Regions from separate parts of the Rhodococcus sp. NBC_00294 genome, predicted to be linked through region 2. Evidence: predicted binding sites of a transcription regulator. Region 2 holds the regulator's gene; the other holds the start of a gene.
What was found. The regulator HspR, encoded in region 2, represses chaperone genes until heat shock. The targets are predictions, from matches to a motif close to ANNTGAGTNNNNNNNACTCANNT.
Positions count from the first base shown of each region.

Region 1 (10,498 bases), 840 kb from region 2:
CAGCAGGACGACGGGATTCATCGAGCCTGCCTCGGCGATCGCACGCACGATCCGGCCCGGCAGGGCTCCGACGTACGTACGCCGGTGTCCGCGGATCTCGGCCTCGTCGCGCACGCCACCGAGGGCGACGCGAACGAACTTGCGGCCCAACGCCTTCGCCACCGACTCACCCAGCGAGGTCTTGCCCACGCCGGGGGGACCCGCCAGCACCATGACGGCACCGGATCCGCGTCCGCCCACCACCGTCAGACCGCGAGAAGCGCGCCTCGACCGGACGGCCAGGTACTCGGTGATGCGGTCCTTCACGTCGTCGAGTCCGTGGTGGTCGGCATCGAGAACGGCGCGCGCTGCCACGATGTCCGTGCTGTCGTCGGTCGTCACCGTCCACGGCAATTCCAGGACCGTGTCCAACCACGTTCGGATCCAACCACTCTCGGGACTCTGATCGCTCGAGCGCTCCAGCCGGCCCACCTCGCGCAGCGCCGCCTCACGAACCGAGTCGGGCAGGTCTGCGGATTCGACGCGTCCGCGGTAGTCGTCGGCACCGTCGGGTTCGCCCTCGCCCAGCTCCTTGCGGATGGCGGCGAGTTGCTGGCGCAGCAGGAATTCCTTCTGCGTCTTCTCCATGCCGTCGCGGACGTCGCCGGCGATCTTGTCCGTCACCTCTACCTCGGCGAGGTGGTCGGTGGTCCACTCGGTCAGCACCGTCAATCGTGCTGCCACGTCCGGGGTCTCGAGCAACTGCCGCTTCTGGACATCGGTGAGCCACGACGCGTAGCCGGCGGTGTCGGCCAGCGCGGACGGGTCCGAGAGCTTGTTCACCGAGTCGATGACCTGCCATGCCTCGCGGCGCTGCAACATGGCCAGAACGAGCTTCTTGTACTCCGCGGCGAGAGTCCGTACGGCGTCCGTCGGCTCCGGCTCGGCCACCGGCTCGGCCTCCACCCACAGAGCGGCGCCGGGGCCGCTCACGCCGGACCCGATGTGCGCACGCTTCTCCGCCTTCAGCACCGCAGCCGGCTCACCGGTCGCGAGACGGCCGACCTGCACGATCGTCGCCACGACACCGTAGGCGGGGTAGCGGTCGTCCAGTCGTGGGGCGATCAGCAGAGTGCCGTCGGCGCTGGTCCGCGCGGCGTCGACCGCAGCGCGGGCAGCGTCGTCCAGTTCGACCGGCACGACCATGCCGGGCAGGACGACGGGGTCGGTCAGGAACAGAACGGGCAAGCGAGTCGATTCGCTCATGGGGTCCTCCAAAGTTCAGCGTGATCAGCTCAACTTGGCGGTGGGCCCCGGTGTTCCCGCAGATGAGGGCGTTCGCTGGAGGCGGACATGGCGGGCCCGAGAGTGGTTCCCGCAGGCATTCCATGCTCCCGCAGCGGCTGCAACCACTACGGCGAGGCGGAACACCCGCGGGAACGGTCAGCCGGCGGCGCTCACTCGCTGAGCGTCACGTCCACGCCGGTGACGGTCTTGAGGAACGGGCAGATCGACCGTGCCTGCTCGAGCACGTCGCCCGGGTTGTCGACGCCCGGCAGTGTCACGCCGAGGCGGTAGGCCGCGTCGTAGCCCGCGCCGTCCGCGGAGGACAGCGTCACCTGTCCCTCCACCGATGCACCCTCGAGGGATCCACCCGCGGTACCGACTGCGATGCGCAGCGACTCGAGCAGGCACGAGCTCAGCGCAGCGGCCATCAACTGTTCGGGGTTGGTCGCCCCACCCGGACCCCCGAGGTCGGAGGGCTCGTGGACATCGAGGGAGAGCACGTCGTCGCTCGAGGAGATCGATCCGTCGGTGGCGGTGACAGTGGCGGTGTACAGGTCTTGACTCATGCCTGCCGGGTGTCCGCGAACCGCTGTCCGCAAACCACCGAGGTCACGAGTGCTCGGCGAGAAAGCCGAGCACCTCGTCCTCGAACTTGCGCGGCTCGTCGAGAAACAGTGCGTGACTGCTGTTCTCGAACACGACGGTGCGCGCGCCGGGAATCGTGTCACCCACGTACTGTGCCGCTTCCCACGGGAACGCCTTGTCGTGCTTGCCCACCATGACCAGCGACGGCAGATCGAGTGTCGGCAGCAGATCGCGCCAGTCGTGATGGGTGTGGTCCGCCATCACCGCGTTGCGCGCGTCCGAGGGCATCTTCGTCATCTCCGCGAGGAGGACCTCGACACGCTCGGCGGGGAGGTCGGTGGCGGTGATCTCGTCGAGCTGTTCGCGGTCGAAGTTCTCGCGGTCGTACGTCACACGGCCCTGCACCGCGGCCAGCGACGCGTCGTCGAAGATGCTGGTGTGCGCCAGAGTCCACTCGGGCGTCCGGTACTGCCGCGGAGTCTGCGCGACGTAGATCGCCTGCGCCAACAGGTCGTTGCCGAACAGTTCCTGGTAACTCCAGATCACCGGACAGCCCAGCGACCACCCCAGAACGGTGACGTCCGTCAGCTCCAGGCCCACGAGCAGATCGCGGAGGTCCTTGGCCAACCTCGACACCCGGTAACCGTGGCCCGGGTCCTCCGAATCACCGTGTGCGCGCATGTCGACGGTGATCACTCGGGCGTGCTCGGCGAGTCGATCGACACTGCCGTCGAAGAATCGGCCGCTGAATCCCCACCCGTGCAGCATCACGAGCGGCCGCCCCGTTCCCTGATCGGTGTAGTGCAGGACTGTGCCGTCGCTGACGGTCCACGTACTCATCCTGCTGAGATACCCCACCGGACACCTGCGGTAACGGTGCGATCACGCACCCACGCCGAAGGTGCCGTCCGGCGCTACAGTGCGAGACACCAGCCGAGTCGCCCGTCAGGAGAGACCAGTGAGCGGTCCCACGCCCGAGTACGGCCAGCAGCCCGAGTACGGCGGGCAACCGCCGTACGGCCAGCAGCCTCAGTACGGTCAGCAGCCTCAGTACGGTCAGCAGCCCGGTTCGGGCGGGCAATACCCACCACCCGGCGGCTACGACGGCGGCTACGGCCAGCCCCCGGTCAGCCCGAAGAACGGCGTGGGAATCGCGGCGCTGATTCTCGGCATCCTGTCGATCCTGGCCTTCTGGACCTTCGGATTCGGCATCTTCCTGGGCATCATCGCCGTGGTGCTCGGCGTGCTCGGCCGCGGCCGAGTCAAGCGCCGCGAAGCCACGAACGGCGGCGTCGCCACGACGGGACTGGTGCTGGGAGTCCTCGGCATCATCGGTGGCGCGGTGTTCATCGCCCTGACCGTGTGGGTGTTCAACGAGGTGGGAGTCGGCGACCTCGCGACCTGCCTCAGCGACGCCGGTGGCGACGCGACACGGGTCGAGCAGTGCCAGCAGCAGTTCACCGACAATCTGGAGAACCAGTTCTCGGTGACCCTGACGCCCGCTCCGACGCCGTGACAGGTGCGGAAGGGTTGACCGCGCGGTGGATCGGGCACACCGGTGCTCATGAGTGATTCCGTGAACGAGCCCGTCGACACCGCATCCATCGACCCGCGCGAGGAGTCCAAGGGCACGGGTGCGGACACTGCACAGAGTCCGGACGAGCGCGACGAGGCCGTGCGCGAGTTCGACAACCATGCCGAGGCCGAGCCGGCGCCGACCCTCGATCGGAGTGAGGCCGCCGTGGACGCGGGCAAGGATCTGCCCGCCCCGAGTCCGCGCGACGTGACCGCCGGCGACAAGGACGACAAGCAGACCGCTCGCCAGGAATGAGCCTCTGCTCTAGAAGAGCGTGACGGGTTCCTGTGCGCCGACCGGCTCGCACGGCGTCAGCGAACCGTCTCGGATCGCTCGCGCAGCGATTCCTGCCAGCTCGTCCGCCATCTCGTTGAACTGGTTGCCCACGTGTCCGCGGACCCAGCGGAACCGCACCGGACCCTCTCGCTCGGTGATGGCACGGTCGATCGCGCGGACCAGTTCCAGATTGCGCACGGGCCCACCCGTCGACGTGCGCCAGCCCTTGCGCTTCCATCCGGCGAGCCACTCCGACGCACACTTGATGGCGTACTGACTGTCCGACTCGATGAGCATCGGCTCCGGACCCGGATGCGCGGCCACGGCCTCGTACAACGCCCTGAGCTCGGCGATCTGATTCGTGCCGGACGCTTCTCCGCCGGAGGCGGACGGGCCGGTGTGGTCGACCCAGGCCCAGCCGACGGCCCCGCCGGGGTTCTTCAGGCACGAACCGTCGGTACTCACGATGATCACCCTCGAGACAGTACGGCCGAGGACCGACAATTCCGTGGTCCCGCGCCGAGCGCACACCCTGTCCACGGCTCGGCCTACTCTCGAACGTGAACCATCAGCCCAGACCTCGATTGGGACCGACACAGGGAGACGCCACGTGACCTCGCCGACCGACGATCGATCCGCCACCGAGATCCCGGAGAACTTTCGCGCCCTGGTCGCCCGGCAGACCGACGACGGTGTGGATCTGACGTCCGAGACGGTCGACCTGTCGTTCCTGCCGGAGGGCGAGGTGGTCGTCCGCGTCGAGTACTCGGGCGCCAACTACAAGGACGCCCTGGCCGTCACCCCGAAGGGCGGAGTGGTGCGGGAGTACCCCATCGTCCCCGGCATCGACCTCGCCGGTGTGGTGGTCTCCTCGACGTCCGACGGGGTGTCGGTCGGTGACCGCGTCGTGGCACACGGCTACGAGATCGGCACCGGACGTCACGGCGGCTACGCCGAGTACGCGCGCGTTCCGGCCGAGTGGGTCGTGCCACTCGCGGACGGACTGTCGACGGCCGACGCCGCCACCATCGGCACCGCGGGCTTCACCGCCGCACTCAGCGTGCAGGCCCTGCTGGCGCGTGGCCTCACCCCGTCCGACGGTCCGGTACTGGTCACCGGAGCGAGCGGCGGGGTCGGCAGTGTCAGCGTGGACCTGTTGTCGCAGGCCGGGTTCGAGGTGGTCGCCTCCACCGGCAAGGAGTCGGCACACGACCTGCTGACCACACTCGGCGCGTCCTCGATCATCGGCCGCCTCCCCGAGGACCCCGACGCGGCGCCGCGTCCCCTCGGGAAGGCGCAGTGGGCCGCCGCGGTCGATTGTGTCGGCGGCAAGACCCTCGCGCACGTACTCAGCACCACGAGGTACGGCGGCGCGGTCGCCGCCAGCGGGCTCACCGGGGGAGCCGGGCTCTCGACCACGGTGTTGCCCTTCATTCTCCGGGGAGTGGCCCTGCTGGGCATCGACTCGGTGCAGTTGCCCATCGAGGCCCGACGCACCCTGTGGAACGACCTGGCCGGTTCCCTGCGCCCGAGTCGGCTCGCCGAGGTCACCACCGAGGTGACTCTCGACGAGGTGGCGGGAGTGCTCGACTCCCTGCGCGACGGGGCCACCATCGGTCGCACCCTCGTCCGTGTCGGCTAGCTCGTTTCCCGTGCTCGACCCCGGACACACTTCCCGCGGTGGCGCGGTGGAGATCACGCTCACCTCGGATCGCCCACTCGCCCTGCGGTATTCGTTGTCGCCACACCGCCGCGGAGCGGGCGATCCCGCCCATCGGGTGGAGTCCGACGGATCCATCTGGCGCACCTCACGGTTTCACACGGGGCCGGTGACGTATCGCCTGCGCCAGGTGGACCGGTTCGAGGTGACCTGCGAGGCCTGGGGCGCCGGCTCCGCGGAGTTCCTCGACTCTCTTCCGGGGCTCGTGGGCATGGAGGACGACGCCGACGGATTCGCGCCCGAGCACCGCATCCTCGCCGAGGCGCATCGTCGATTTCCCCATCTGCGCATCGGCCGCACCGGGCAGGTCATGGAGGCGCTGGTCCCGGCCGTTCTGGAGCAGAAGGTGCACGGGGTCGCCGCCTTCGCGGCATGGCGCTACCTGCTCTCGAAGTTCGGCGAGCCGGCACCGGGACCGGCGCCCGCGGGAATGCGGGTACCGCCGCCCGCCGAGGTCTGGCGGCGGGTGCCGTCCTGGGAGTTCCACCGGGCGAACGTGGATCCGAAGCGCTCCAAGACGATCGTGCGGAGCGCCGCCCTGGCCGACAAGCTCGAACCGATCGTGTCCATGACGAGGGAGGATGCCGAGCGCCGGTTGCGCCACGTTCCCGGAATCGGCGTGTGGACCGCGGCCGAGGTGATGCAACGGGCGCTGGGAGATGCGGACGCTCTGTCCGTCGGCGACTACCACCTGGCGTCGGTGATCGGATGGACGTTGACGGGGGCACCGATGACGGACGACGAGATGCTCGAGTACCTGGCGCCGATCCGGCCGCACCGCTATCGCGCGGTACGTCTGCTCGAGGTCAGCGGAACCGCCGTGCGCCCGAAGTTCGGTCCGCGCACCGTGGTCACCGACCACCGCCACCACTGACGGGCGCTGCAAGGTGTGTGCACACAGGTACCCGTGAGCGCACACCATCTCCCGCACGCAGAAGCGGGTGTTCGGTTCACGCAGGCTGTGTTCACACAGCTCGCAGGGACAGTTCCCGGCCTGACGGACGCTGCGAGGTGTGTGCACACAGGTACTGGTGAGCCCACACGATCTCCCGCACGCAGGAGCGGGTGTTCGGTTCACGCAGGCTGTGTCCACGCGGCTGCGGGAACAACCGGGGTACAGTTTAAGTTGAAGCTTCAAGCTAGTGACAACGCCTCGATCCGAAGGGACCTCTCATGGCCATCTCCCGTCTGAACCACGCCGTGCTCTACGTGCGCGACGCCCAGCGCAGCGCACGCTTCTACTCGGACGTGCTCGGTTTCCGCGTCGTCATGTCCATGGGCGATCGCGCCGTGTTCGTGCAGGCGCCGGACAGCACGAACGACCACGACCTCGGCCTGTTCTCCGTCGGCGACGGAGCGGGCGCGTCCCCGGCCGGCCGCAGCACCGTCGGGCTCTACCACCTGGCCTGGGAGGTGCAGACGCTGTCCGATCTCGTCGACCTGCGGGAGAAGCTGGCCACCGCGGGCGCACTGGTCGGCGCATCCGATCACTCGACGTCCAAGAGTCTCTACGGCCAGGATCCCGACGGCATCGAGTTCGAGATCGCCTGGCTCGTGCCCGCGGACCGCATCGACGACGCCGTCCTCCACGGTCGTTCCAGCATCGCTCCGCTGGACCTCGACGCGGAGATCGCTCGTTACGGCGCCGACACCACGGGCGGCATCGGCGTCAGCACGGCGGCGCTGTCCTGACGGACGCCTCTCACCCGGTGCCGGGCGGAAATAGCGACGGCTCACAGGTGTTGCACCGAACATGACTCGTATCGGAACCTCGGACCTGGACGTCTTCCCGCTCGCACTCGGTGCCAACACCTTCGGATGGACGAGCGACGAGCCGGACTCGCACCGCATCATCGAGGCCTTCCTCGGAGCCGGTGGTTCGCTGATCGACACCGCGGACTCGTACTCCGCCTTCGCCCCCGGTAACTCGGGCGGCGAGTCGGAGACGGTGATCGGGAACTGGTTCACCTCGACGGGCCGGCGCGACGACGTCGTCCTGGCCACCAAGGTGAGCCAGCACCCGCAGTTCAAGGGTCTGGCCGCGGGCACGGTCGCTGCCGCGGCCGACGCGTCGTTGCAGCGCCTGCAGACCGATCGCATCGACCTCTACTACGCACACTTCGATGACGCGGACACCCCGCTCGAGGAGACGGTGGCCGCCTTCGACGCACTCGTGAAGGCCGGCAAGGTGCGGTATGTCGGCATCTCCAACTACACGGCGGAGCGCGCGCGGCAGTGGATCGACATCGCACAGCGCGAGGGGTTCGACGCACCCGTGGCGCTGCAGCCGCACTACAACCTGGTGCATCGCCGCAGCTACGAGCCGGAGCTGATGGAGGTCGCCGAGAAGAATCTGTTGGGCGTCTTCCCGTACTTCGCGCTCGCCTCGGGCTTCCTGACGGGCAAGTACCGCACGCGCGAGGACATCGAGGGCACACCCCGTGCAGCGATGACGTCCGGCTACTTCAGTGACGCCGGCCTCGAGGTCGTCGGTGCGCTCGCCGACATCGCGGACGCTCACGGCTCCGCGATCCCCACCGTGGCACTGGCGTGGCTGCTCTCCCGCAACGGCATCGTGGCACCCATCGCCAGCGCGAGCCGTCTCGAACAGCTCGCGTCCCTGACGGACGCCTCGACGTTGTCGCTGACCGCCGACGAGCTCGACCGTCTGACCGCATTGTCGGACAAGGTCGGCGAGTAGCGTCGTCTCGGTGGTCACGCCGAGACGAGAGCGCAACCCCGAGGGCCGGCCGCAGAACGGCCGGCCCCGCGACGGGCTCGGACGTCCCCTGCCCCGCGGAGCCGAGGGCGTCGAGCGCATTCCGGACGACGTCCAGCTCCCGCCGGTCGAGTCCCTGGTCCGTGCCCAGCAACTCCTCGACAACGGCATGCCCTTCCACGCGCACGAGATCCTCGAAGGCACGTGGAAGATCAGTACGCCAGGGGAACGTGCACTGTGGCAGGGCCTGGCCCAGCTCGCCGTCGGTCTCACCCACCTGCTGCGGGGGAATCGCGTGGGAGCCACCTCGCTGTTGACGCAGGGACGTGATCGCATCGGGACGTACGCCGACGCACCCCACGACATCGACATCGCGGGCCTGATGCGGTGGGCCGACCTTCTGGTGGCTGCGCTGGACCGCGGGGAGTCCCCCGTTCCGACAGTCCCGCACCTCACGCATCGCCGACAGTTCACCTGACCGTCACACGGATCGGGAACACATCGCGGCCGCACGGTGCTGCACCCCGGGTGACGACAGACTCCCGCACCACCTCGGCGACTCCCGGCACGGCCGTCGGTACCTCCGACCAGCCGGCCGCACCCTCCAGGCTTCGCACCATCCTGGTTCTCGGCGCCCTCGTCGCGCTGGGGCCGCTCACGATCGACGTCTACCTCCCGGCGCTGCCCGCGATCACCGAGGACCTCGGGTCCACGGATGCCGCGGTGCAGTTCACCCTCACCGGCACCCTCATCGGACTGGCCGTGGGACAGCTGGTGATCGGGCCGCTCTCGGACTCCCTGGGACGTCGACGGCCCCTCATCGCCGGAACGATGATCCACATCGTCGCGTCGCTCCTGTGCATGATCGCTCCGACCGTCGGCGTCCTGGGTGTGACCCGAGCCCTGCAGGGCTTCGGTGCCGCCGCCGCCATGGTCATCGCGATCGCCATCGTCCGCGACCTGTTCGACGGCAGGGCCGCCGCCACCGTGATGTCGCGTCTGGTCCTGGTGATGGGCGTCGCGCCGATCGTGGCACCCAGCCTCGGCAGCCTCGTCCTCATCCACGGGTCGTGGCGCGGCGTGTTCGCCGGGCTCGCGGTCGTGGGTGCCGCCCTCATGCTCGTGGCGATGTTCCTGCTGAAGGAGACGCTCCCCGAGGAGCGTCGTCGACCCAACGAGTTCCTGCCCGTCCTGCGCACCTACGGATCGTTGCTCGGCGACCGACGGTTCGTGGTTCTCGTTCTCGTGGCCGGCCTCGGAATGTCCGCGCTGTTCGCCTACATCTCCGGCAGCTCGTTCGTGCTGCAGGACGGCTACGGACTCGGCGAGCAGCAGTTCGCCCTGGTGTTCGGCATCGGCGCCGTCGCACTGATCAGCGCGTCGCAACTCAACGTCCTGGCGCTGCAGCGCTTCACCCCACAGCGGATCGTCACCGTGGCACTGGTCGCGATGGCCGCGTCCGGCGCCGCCCTCATCGTCACCACGACCACCGGATTCGGCGGCATCGTCGGATTCATGGTGCCCGTGCTGTTCGTGCTGGCGTCGGCAGGTTTCGTCATGCCCAACTCCCCGGCGCTCGCCCTGTCACGCCACGGTGAGGCCGCCGGCACCGCCGCCGCTCTGCTGGGTGCCGCGCAATTCGGCATCGGTGCGCTCATCGCGCCCCTGGTGGGCGTCCTCGGCAACGACGGCCCGGCCATGGCCATCGCGATGACCGGTGGCGCGACCATCGCGCTGCTCGCTCTCGCGAGCGTCCGGTCCGAGAAGCCGGTACCCGCCGACGCGGTCTGACTCAGAGCGAGCGGAGGTACGCGACGTCGTCCTTCATGCCGTCGGCGGGCGTCTCCAGCATCACCGGAGCGTCCGCCGCGGCGGCGACGGCGGCCAGCACCTCGGCCTCGATCTCGCCGCTCTCGAGATTGGCGTGACGGTCGCGAGCCGAATCGAACTCGTCGCGAGAGTTGTTCAGGTGCACCAGGTCGATGCGTCCGGTGATTGCCTTGACGCGCTCCACGGCGTCCATGAGGTCCTCGCCGCCGGCCCAGGCGTGGCACGTGTCGAGGCAGAACCCTGCTCCGAACTCCCCGACGGCGTCCCAGAGGCGAGCGATGGCGTCGAAGCGCCGCGCCATCGCGAAGTCGCCGCCGGCGGTGTTCTCGATCCAGATCGGAACCGCGAATCCACCGGACTCGGCCTGCCGTTCGAACAGCTTGCGCCAGTTGGCCACTCCCTCGGCGGGATCCTCCCCGTCGCGAACGTGTCCACCGTGGACCACCAACCCGAGGGCACCGATCTCTGCGGCCACGTCGGCCTGCTGCGCGACGGCCTTGCGGGACGGGATGCGGATGCGGTTGTT
Region 1 covers NZ_CP108043.1:1,109,585-1,120,082, reverse strand. The annotation lists gene lon (endopeptidase La) at 1-1,245, opposite strand, end outside; gene OHB23_RS05310 (OsmC family protein) at 1,437-1,832, opposite strand; gene OHB23_RS05305 (alpha/beta fold hydrolase) at 1,876-2,691, opposite strand; gene OHB23_RS05300 (DUF4190 domain-containing protein) at 2,810-3,367, shown strand; gene OHB23_RS05295 (autophagy-related protein 2) at 3,416-3,682, shown strand; gene OHB23_RS05290 (ribonuclease H family protein) at 3,692-4,177, opposite strand; gene OHB23_RS05285 (oxidoreductase) at 4,314-5,345, shown strand; gene OHB23_RS05280 (DNA-3-methyladenine glycosylase family protein) at 5,335-6,297, shown strand; gene OHB23_RS05275 (VOC family protein) at 6,597-7,115, shown strand; gene OHB23_RS05270 (aldo/keto reductase) at 7,177-8,124, shown strand; gene OHB23_RS05265 (DUF309 domain-containing protein) at 8,135-8,620, shown strand; gene OHB23_RS05260 (multidrug effflux MFS transporter) at 8,671-9,933, shown strand; gene OHB23_RS05255 (deoxyribonuclease IV) at 9,935-10,498, opposite strand, start outside.
Region 1: lon (endopeptidase La) is a predicted target of HspR. The motif match lies at 1,258-1,280, and genes of this name have one in related genera.

Region 2 (10,498 bases):
CCAAGCTCATCGAGCGCAACACCACCATCCCCACCAAGCGGTCCGAGACCTTCACTACGGCGGACGACAATCAGCCGTCGGTGCAGATCCAGGTCTTCCAGGGTGAGCGCGAGATCGCGTCGCACAACAAGCTTCTCGGCTCGTTCGAGCTGACGGAGCTGCCTCCCGCACCGCGCGGTGTGCCCCAGATCGAGGTCACGTTCGACATCGACGCCAACGGCATCGTGCACGTGACGGCGAAGGACAAGGGCACCGGCAAGGAGAACACGATCAAGATCCAGGAGGGCTCCGGCCTCTCCAAGGAGGAGATCGAGCGCATGGTCAAGGACGCCGAGGCTCACGCCGAGGAGGACAAGACCCGTCGCGAGGAGGCCGAGACCCGCAACCAGGCCGAGTCGCTCGTCTACCAGACGGAGAAGTTCGTCAAGGACAACGAGGACAAGGTTCCTGCGGAGACCAAGGAGAAGGTCGAGTCGGCCATCGCGGAGGCTCGCACTGCCTTGAACGGCACCGACATCGCTGCCATCAAGGCAGCGGTGGAGAAGCTGAGCACGGAGTCGCAGGCTCTGGGTCAGGCACTGTACGAGTCGGCAGCAGCCGACGGAGCAGGTGCCGACGGCGCCGCCCCGACCGACGGTAGCGACGATGTCGTCGACGCCGAGGTCGTGGACGAGCCGGTCGACACGGACAAGAAGTGAGTGCTGAGGACACCGGGAAGGTAGACGCACCCGACGTCGACCCCGCCGTGGAGGAGTCCCTCGCGGGCTCCGCCACGGCGCCCCAGCCCGGTGACGTGGAGGACGAAGCAGAGGTTCTCGAGGCAGAGATGTCCGAGGGTTCCGTGGATTCCGAGGCTGCACCCGAGAGGGACGAGCTGTCCGAGCGGACGGCCGACCTGCAGCGCCTCAGCGCCGAGTTCGCCAACTACCGGCGACGCGTCGCTCGGGACAAGCAGGTGGACATCGACAACGCCAAGGCGTCGGTGTTGGCCGAGTTGCTGGGTGTGCTCGACGATCTCGATCGGGCGCGCAAGCACGGTGACCTCGAGACGGGGCCGCTGAAGTCGGTGGCGGACAAGCTCGAATCCGTCATCACCGCACAGGGTCTCGTCGCCTTCGGTGACGAGGGCGACGCGTTCGACCCTGCACTGCACGAGGCAGTGCAGCACGAGGGCGACGGCAACGATCCTGTCGTCGGCAGCGTGTTCCGCAAGGGGTACAAGGTGCGTGATCGAGTTCTGCGCACCGCCATGGTCGCCGTCGTCGACGGTTCGGGCGCCGACGCGGCATCCGACCAGGCATAGTTCGACCACAACGAAGATGTGATGTGAGAGGAGGAGGCGACCGGTGAGCCAACGGGAGTGGATAGAGAAGGACTTCTACAAGGAGCTGGGCGTCGCCTCCTCCGCGTCGCAGGACGAGATCAAGAAGGCGTACCGCAAGCTCGCGCGCGACAACCATCCGGACTCCAATCCGGGGGACGCGAAGGCGGAGGAGCGCTTCAAGGCGGTCAGCGAGGCCAATGCGGTGCTCTCCGACCCCGCGAAGCGCAAGGAGTACGACGAGGCCCGATCACTGTTCGCCAGTGGTGGTTTCGGACGCGGCGGATTCTCGCCGGGGGGCGGAACCAACTTCGGCGGCGGGGGTACGGCCGGCGGGTTCGACGTCGGTGACCTCTTCGGAGGTGCCGGTGGCGGAGCCGATCTCGGTGATCTGTTCGGCGGGTTGTTCAACCGTGGCGCGGCCGGTGGTCGTACCCAGGCCGCGTCGTCACGTCCCCGGCGTGGGAGTGATCTCGCTGCCGAGGTGACACTCGACTTCCGTGACGCGGCGGTGGGAACGTCTGTCCCGCTGTCCATCACGAGCCCGTCGTCCTGCACCACCTGCCACGGGAGTGGCGCGAAGCCCGGCACGAGCCCGCGGGTGTGCCCGCGGTGCAACGGTGCCGGTGTGGTCAGCCGCAACCAGGGCGCGTTCGGCTTCAGCGAGCCGTGCGACGACTGCCGGGGCACCGGCTCGATCATCGACGATCCGTGCACCGACTGCCGCGGCACCGGGGTGCAGAACCGCACCCGGTCGGTGACGGTGCGGGTTCCTGCCGGTGTCAGTGACGGGCAACGTGTCCGAGTGGCCGGCCGAGGCGAGGCCGGTCTGCGCGGCGCTGCCGCCGGCGATCTGCTGGTGACGGTGCACGTGAAGAGCGACGCCGTGTTCGGCCGCACGGGTGACGATCTCACCCTCACGGTTCCCGTCGCGTACAGCGAACTGGTGCTCGGCACGACGTTGTCGGTGCCGACGCTCGACGGCCGAGTCGGTCTGAAGGTTCCGGCAGGCACGGTGGACGGCCGCACCTTCCGGGTGAAGGGCCGCGGCATTCCCAAGAAGTCGAAGATCGGTGACCTGTTGGTCACGGTGAAGGTGGCCGTGCCGTCCGAGTTGGACGACGCGGCACGTGATGCCCTCGAGGCCTACGCTGCGGCGGAGAAGGCGAGTGGTTTCGATCCCCGCTCCGGGTGGCCCGGAGCCTGACGGTTCTGATGCGAGAGGAGAGATGAGATGACTCGGACGCCCAGCGATCCGCAGGATGCGCGCGACGCAGGCGCGGACCCGGATGCCCGGATCTTCGTCATCTCCGTCGCCGCCGAGCTCGCCGGCATGCACGCCCAGACACTGCGCACCTACGACCGTCTCGGACTGGTGACGCCGTTCCGCACCACCGGCGGTGGGCGACGGTACTCTCCGCGCGACGTCGCGCTGCTCCGCGAGGTGCAGCGTCTCTCGCAGGACGAGGGCGTCAATCTGGCGGGTATCAAGCGCATCATCGAACTCACCAATCAGGTGGAGGCGCTGCAGGCCCGCGTCACCGAGATGGCGACCGAGCTGGCCAAGGTTCACGCCGGGTACCGACGCGATCTCGTTCCGGTGCAACGCAGTAACGCGCTCGTCGTGTGGACGCCGCGCAACCCGAAGCAGACCTGACCCTCACCCCGTGCGGATGTTCTCCGCGGGGGTTCCCGTCGTCACCAGGGCACGCGTCGTGAAGCTCGACATCGCCGGTGATCCGCACACCAGCACGCGCTGCGACAGGTACGGCCCGCGCCGCGCCACCACCTCGCCGACGCGGCCGACGAGGTACTCGTGAGGTGCGAAGCCGGAGTCGGGTGCCGTCTGCAGCCGCACGGTCTCGGCGGCATCGAAGAACTCGTCGCGGTACGGCGGGTCCACGGGCTCGTCCACCACCGGGATCACCGTGAGCCATGGCGCTGATCGCGCCATCAGGGACAGCATGTCGGCTGCATAGAGATCGCGGGGGTGCCTGCCTCCCACGTAGAGCCGCACCCGCGGAGGTCGTGGCCGACGTGCCAGGCCCAGCAGCAGCGCGCGCATCGGTGCGAGACCTGTTCCGCCCGCGACCATCACGACGTCGTCGTCGGTGTCGTCGACACGCAGGTCGCCCGCCGGGTCGTCGAGAGTCCAGACGTCGCCCTCACGGGTCTCGCGGACGATGCTGCGACTGACCCAGCCTGCCGGTACCTCGCGAATGTGGAACTCGTACTTGCCGTCTCGCGACGGGGGCAGGGCGGGGGAGTACCGACGAGGCAGGTGCGGCGAGGTGGGCACCGTCACGGCGACGGACTGCCCCGCGGCGAACGGAACCAGCTCGCCGACGAGGCGGACGATCAGGAGATCACGGCGCAGCCGATGGCACTGCACCACTTGCGCTTCGACCACGGTCACCGGTTTTCGCGCATCACATCGTCGCCTGACCGATGTCCCGGTTGGAGATCATCTGATTGGGCTCCTCGTCGCCGGTGCGTCCCAGCGCGGCGAGGAACGACCGCGCCCAGCGATCGACGTCGTGCGCGAGGACCTGCCGCCGCATCGCCCGGATGTGGCGTCGGCCCGATTCCGGCGTCTGCCCGATCGCGGCCATCATCGCGTCCTTGACGCTGTTCAGATCGTGCGGGTTGCACTGGTACGCCTGGCGCAGTTCGGCTGCGGCGCCGGTGAACTCGCTGAGCACGAGGGAACCGCCCAGGTCGCTGCGGCACGCCACGTACTCCTTGGCGACGAGGTTCATGCCGTCGCGGATGGGCGTCACCAGCATGACGTCGGCGGCCACGTAGTAGGCGATGAGCTCCTCGCGCGGAATGGGGCGGTGCAGATAGTGCACCACCGGATGCCCGACGCGGCTGAACTCGCCGTTGATGCGCCCGACCATGCCCTCGATCTCACCGCGCATCTGCTTGTAGCTCTCGACGCGTTCGCGGCTCGGTGTGGCCAGCTGGATCATCACGACGTCCTCGGGATCCACCCGGCCCTCGGTCAGCAGTTCCAGGAACGCCTCGAGGCGGACGTCGATGCCCTTGGTGTAGTCGAGTCGGTCGACGCCCAACATGATCGTCTTCGGATTGCCCAGCTCCTCGCGCATCTCTCGTGCACGATCGCGCACCGGCTTGCGCCGCGACTTCTCGTCGAGATCGCCCGAGTCGATGGAGATGGGGAAGGCGCCCACGCGCACGGACCGGAAACCCACCTGCACCACACCGAGTTTGGAGCGGACTCCGATGTTGCCGCGCGAGGTCGGCTGGCCGGCGAGACGCCGTGCGAGGTAGAGGAAGTTCTGCGCGCCACCGGGCAGATGGAAGCCGATGAGATCGGCGCCCAGCAGGCCCTCGACGATCTCGGTGCGCCACGGCATCTGCATGAACAGCTCGACGGGCGGGAACGGGATGTGCAGGAAGAAGCCGATCGTCAGATCGGGGCGCAGCATGCGCAGCATCTTCGGAACCAGCTGGAGTTGGTAGTCCTGGATCCACACGGTGGCGTTCTCGGCGGCCGCCTTGGACGTGGCCTCGGCGAAGCGTCGGTTCACCTCGACGTAGGCGTCCCACCAGCTCCGGTCGTAGACGGGCCGGACGATGACGTCGTGGTAGAGCGGCCACAGGGTGGCATTGGAGAAGCCCTCGTAGTAGTCGGCGACCTCCTGCTGCGAGAGCGGGACCGGGACCAGCTCGAGGCCGTCGTCCTCGAACGGGTCGACGTCGACGTCGGGGACACCGGCCCATCCGACCCAGGCGCCGTTGTTGCTCCGCAGGATCGGCTCGAGCGCGGTGACGAGACCACCGGGGCTGCGCTTCCAGACTCGGGAACCGTCGGGCGCCGTGTCGAGGTCGACAGGCAACCTGTTGGCGACGACGACGAAGTCCGAACCTGATGCGGTCACTGCTGATCCTCTGTCTCGACGTCGGGGCGCGCGGTGAGGCCGGCAGCCTGCCGCGACGGTGTCAGCACGTGCTTACCCCACTCGCCGAACGCCAATCGGAGTGCGGGAGCGAGCGGCGCTCAGGCGCGGACGGGCGGGTTGATCCCCAGCATGGACAGCAGCATGCGGCACTCGTCGGCGTCCGTCGCGTAGGCGGCGACGACGCGACGCGCCATGCGGGCGGTCTCGTCGGACAGGGTCTCGATCTCTTCGTCGGCGATGTCGGTCTCGGCGGGCTCGGTGGCCATGCGGGTCTCCCTGGGGTCGAACGATGTGGTGGTGCAGCCCGGTGGGGCGCACTCGCGTACCTGAACTCTACGAGTTCGCGCTCGTTCCCGGCAAAACCGGACGCGCACCGTGACCGGTAGCGTCTGCCCGAACAGCTGTCGTATCGGAAGAAGGACATCCGCCATGCCCATCGGCACCATCAACGGCATCCGCCTCAACTACACCGTGACGGGCAAGGGTCCGCTCGTCGTGATGGTCATGGGGACGGGCAGCCCCGGCCGGGTGTGGCAGCTGCATCAGGTGCCGGCGCTCACGGCCGCGGGATTCCGGGTGTGCACGTTCGACAACCGCGGCATCGCCCCGACCGACGAGTGCGCGGGCGGCATGACGATGGACGATCTGGTCGCCGACACCGCGGCGCTCATCGAGTACCTGCGATCCGGCCCCGACGAGAAGGCAGCCGTCGTGGGCACGTCGATGGGTGCGCGCGTGGCGCAGGAACTGGCCTTGACCAGGCCCGACCTGGTGTCGCGAGCGATCTTCGCGGCCGGTCACGCCCGGCTCGACGAGTTCCAGAAGGTGCTCGGCGCCGGCGAGCGCGAGCTGGCGGACAGCTCGGCGACGCTGCCGCCGAAGTACGCGGCCGCAGTGACGGCGGCCCTGAACCTCTCTCCCGCGTCGCTCGCCGACCCCGCGAAGGCACGGGACTGGCTCGACCTGTTCGAGTTCTCCGTGCAGCCGCTGACCCCGGGCCAGCGTGCCCAGCTCTCTCTGGACGAGTCGTTCGACCGCCGGTCCGCCTACCGCGACATCACGGTGCCGTGCCTGGCGATGGGCTTCGCCGACGACCGGATGATTCCCGCCTACCTCTCGCGCGAGGTGGCCGACCTGGTTCCGGGCGGTCGCTACGTGGAGATCGCCGACGCGGGGCACTACGGATACCTGGAGAAGCCCGACGAGGTCAATCAGGCGATTCTCACGTTCCTCCGCGAGTAACGCCGGTCGAGCGTTAGGTTAGCCTACGTTCATGTCTCGGGGATCTGTCGTCACCACCGCTGTGCTGCCGTTGACCGCTGCTCAGACGGAGGTCTGGACCGCGCAGCACCTGCTGGGTGACCGCACCGACTTCGTCATCTCGCTGCTCGTCGAGATCACCGGCCCGCTCGACCTCGACCGTGCGTGTGACGTCATCCGGTCGGTCATCGCCGACGCGGACGCGCTGCACGTGCGATTCGACTTCTCCGGTCCCGAGCCCGTGCAGTACCGCAGTGACGACGAGTGGTCGGTCGGGGTCGTCGACCTACGCGCGGCTGCCGACCCGATGGCCGAGGCGAAGGCCTGGATCGCGGCCGACATCGCGTCGGCGGACACCAGCGGCGCCCGCGATCTCTTCGCGACGGCGCTCCTCCGCCTCGGGGACGAGCACGTGCTCTGGCACCAGAGGTATCACCACGGCATCGTCGACGGCTTCGGCATGTCGATCATCTTCAACGAGGTCCGCGCGCGCTATGCGGATCCCGAGCGGGGAGTCGCGACCGCGGGCAGGCCGGAGGCCGGTCGTTCGAACGGAGGTGCGTGGGCTCTCGAGCCGCTGGTGGTGGCCGATGCGGAGTACCGCGCGTCCGAGGGTTTCCGTCGCGACCGCGACTACTGGCTCGACCAGATGGCCGACGCCCCCGAGCCGCCGGTGCTGCTGCCCGACGTGCCCGACACGGGGTCCGCGGTCACCGAGCGGGTCTCGGTGCCGATCGACCGACTCGCCCCGCTGTACGACGTCGCCGAGACGGAGGACGTCCGACGCACCCGCCTCGCGCCGGCGGTGTGGATCGCGTACCTGTCCGCGGTCACCGGCCGTCACGATCTCGTCGTCTCACTGCCGTCGACCGCCCGCGTGGGCCGTCGTGCGCGGACGACGCCGTTCATGGCGTCGACCATCCTTCCCGTGCGACTGCGACTCTCGCCGTCGATGACGGTGGCCGACGTCGCGCGGGAACTGCAGCGGGCATCGATCGGCGCGGTCCGGCACGGGCGCTTCCGCGGGGAGGACATCGCTCGGGAGCTGCGGGACTCCGGCGACCGCATGGTGCACGGGCCGGGCATCAACGTCCTCATGGTGGAGCACGGCATCGACATCGGCGGCTCTCCTGCGCACATGCACAGCCTCCAGACCGGACCGGTGCGCGATCTCGACGTCACCGTCACCGGCGGCCGGGACGACGAGCCGCTGGTGTTCGACCTGCGCTCGCGCCCCGGCGCCCACGACGCGCTGATCGGCCACCGGGACCGCTTCGAGTGGGTGCTCGATCAGGTTCTCGCGCAGCCTGATCGGACGCTGTCCTCCCTGTCGACGATGTCGAAGCCCGATCTCGATCGCCTGCTGCACACCTTCAACGACACCGCGGAACCGTCCGTGTCGACGTCGGTGCCCGCTCTGTTCGCGGCGCAGGTCGCCGCCACCCCCGATGCGGTGGCCGTGGTACTGGGCGAGCGGACGCTCACGTTCACCGAGCTCTCGCAGCGGGTGCACCAGCTCGCTCGTGCACTTCTTGACGCGGGCCTGCCCCGTGAGGGTGTCGTGGCCGTGTCGATGCCGCGCTCGATCGAGATGGTCGTGGGAGTGCTGGCCGCGATGGTGGCGGGCGGTGCGTTCGTCCCGCTCGATCCGGACTGGCCGGCGGATCGCCGCGAGCGGGTGCAGCAGGATGCGGACACCCGCGTCGTTCTCACCGGTGCGGGCCACGAGAAGGGCCGGTGGACGGTCGATCTCGACGACTGGCAGTTCGGGGACAGGCCGACGTCCGCACCGGACGTCGTGGTGCACGGCTCGCAGCTCGCCTACGTCATCTTCACCTCCGGCAGTACCGGGACGCCCAAGGGTGCCATGATCCGCCACGAGGCCATCTGTGCCCGCATGGTGTGGCAGCGCGATCGGGTGCTCGGTTTCGGACCGGGCGACGCGTCGTTGTTCAAGGCGCCGTTGTCCTTCGACATCTCGGTGAACGAGATCCTGCTCCCGTTGCTGTCGGGTGGCACCCTCGTGATCGCCGAACCGGGAGGCGAGCGGGACGGTCTGTACCTGCTGGATGTCATCTCGCGTCGCCACGTCACCTTCGTCTACCTGGTGTCGTCCATGCTCGACGCTCTGCTGGCCCTCGACACGGACGGATCGTTGTCCGGCCTGCGGCACGTGTGGTGCGGCGGTGAGGTGCTCACTCCGGAGTTGTTCGCGCGCTTCCGCTCTCGACTCGGCACCACGCTGTATCACGGGTACGGGCCCGCGGAGGCCACCATCGGTGTGTCCCATGTGATCTACACGGGCGACGCTCCTCGCATCGCCACGTCGATCGGCCGCCCCAACCCGAACACGCGCCTCTACGTGCTCGATTCGTTGCTGCGCCCGGTGCCGGTCGGCGTCGGGGGAGAGCTCTACGCGGGCGGGTTCCTCCTCGGTCGTGGCTACGTGGGCGCACCGGACATGACCGCGTCGCGTTTCGTGGCCGATCCGTTCGGCCCCGCCGGCGCCCGGCTGTACCGCACCGGCGACCGCGCACGTTGGGCGGAGGACGGCACCCTCGACTTCCTCGGCCGGGTGGACAACCAGGTCAAGATGCGCGGCATGCGCCTCGAGCTCGAGGAGGTGGAAGCCGCGCTCGGCTCGTGCCCCGGAGTGCGACGCGCCGCCGTCGACGTGCGCCGAACCGGTGCGGGCGCGGCGTTTCTCGCCGCCTGGGTCGTGCCGGACGGCGCCGCGCTGACACCCGAGGTGCTGCGCTCGCACTGTGCACGCGTCCTCCCCGAGTACATGGTGCCGTCCACCTACGTGGTGCTCGATGCCTTCCCCACCACCGCGAACGGCAAGGTCGATCGGCGGGCTCTGCCCGATCCGGAGCAGGTGCGCGGCGACGCCGTGGCCCCGCGGACCGAGCGGGAGCGCGTGCTGTGCGAGGTGATGGCGTCGGCGCTCGGTGTGGAGAGTGTGGGCGTCACGGACGATTTCTTCGCCCTGGGCGGCGACAGCATCGTGGCGATCACGGTGGTCGCGCAGGCCCGCGAACGAGGGCTGGCGATCGGCCCGCGCGACGTCTTCACCCTGCGTACCGCCGAGGCGATCGCCGGCGCGGCTCCGGCGGAGCTGGTGACCGTCGACGACGATCCTGTCGGCGAGGTGGTGGCCCCGCCCATCGTCGCGCGGACACTCGAGCACGGCGGCATCGGCGCCGCGTTCCACCAGACCGCCTCCGTGGCACTGCCTCCGGGCACCGACCCTGCACTCGTGCGTGCGGCCGTCGAGCTCGTCGTCGCCCACCACCCGGCGCTGCGTGCCGTGTGGAGCGAGGGTCTGACCGTGCCGGTCGACACCGTGTCCCCCGAGTTCGGCACGGGCTCCGTCGCGGACACCGTGGCCCGCCTCGATCCGACGCGGCCGGGCGGCATGGTGGCCGTGTCTCTCGAGGCCGACACGCTGATTCTGTCGGTGCACCACCTCGTCGTCGACGGGGTGTCGTGGCGCATCCTGCTCGGGGATCTACTGACGGCACTGGGTGCGCTGAGCGAGGGCCGCACGCCCACGCTGCCACCGGTCACCACGTCGATCCGCCGCTGGGCGAGCCTGATCGCCGATGCTGCGGACGCCGGCCACTTCGACCACGAACTACCCTGGTGGCGTGAGGTTCTGACGACCTCGAGCGACACTGTCGGTGCTCGCACACTCGCCGCGGCCGATCGACTGTCGGCGACGCACACGGTCACCACCCCCGCCGACGTCACGGCGGCTCTGCTGACCGACGTCGCCACCGCCTACCGCACCGGGCCCACCGAGGTGCTCCTCGCAGCGCTCGCCCGCACCCTCGCGTCGTGGGACGGGTACTCGGCGCCGTCGGTCGTCGTGGACGTGGAGGGACACGGCCGGGACGTCGAGGTCGTCGAGGCTGCGGGGGTCGAGGCTGCTGGGGTCGATCTGACGCGCACCGTCGGGTGGTTCACGACCGTCCGTCCCGTTGCACTG
Region 2 covers NZ_CP108043.1:271,693-282,190, reverse strand. The annotation lists gene dnaK (molecular chaperone DnaK) at 1-698, shown strand, start outside; gene grpE (nucleotide exchange factor GrpE) at 695-1,303, shown strand; gene dnaJ (molecular chaperone DnaJ) at 1,347-2,528, shown strand; gene OHB23_RS01280 (heat shock protein transcriptional repressor HspR) at 2,556-2,978, shown strand; gene OHB23_RS01275 (FAD-binding oxidoreductase) at 2,982-3,737, opposite strand; gene OHB23_RS01270 (alpha,alpha-trehalose-phosphate synthase (UDP-forming)) at 3,751-5,226, opposite strand; gene OHB23_RS01265 (hypothetical protein) at 5,346-5,513, opposite strand; gene OHB23_RS01260 (alpha/beta fold hydrolase) at 5,677-6,489, shown strand; gene OHB23_RS01255 (non-ribosomal peptide synthetase) at 6,521-10,498, shown strand, end outside.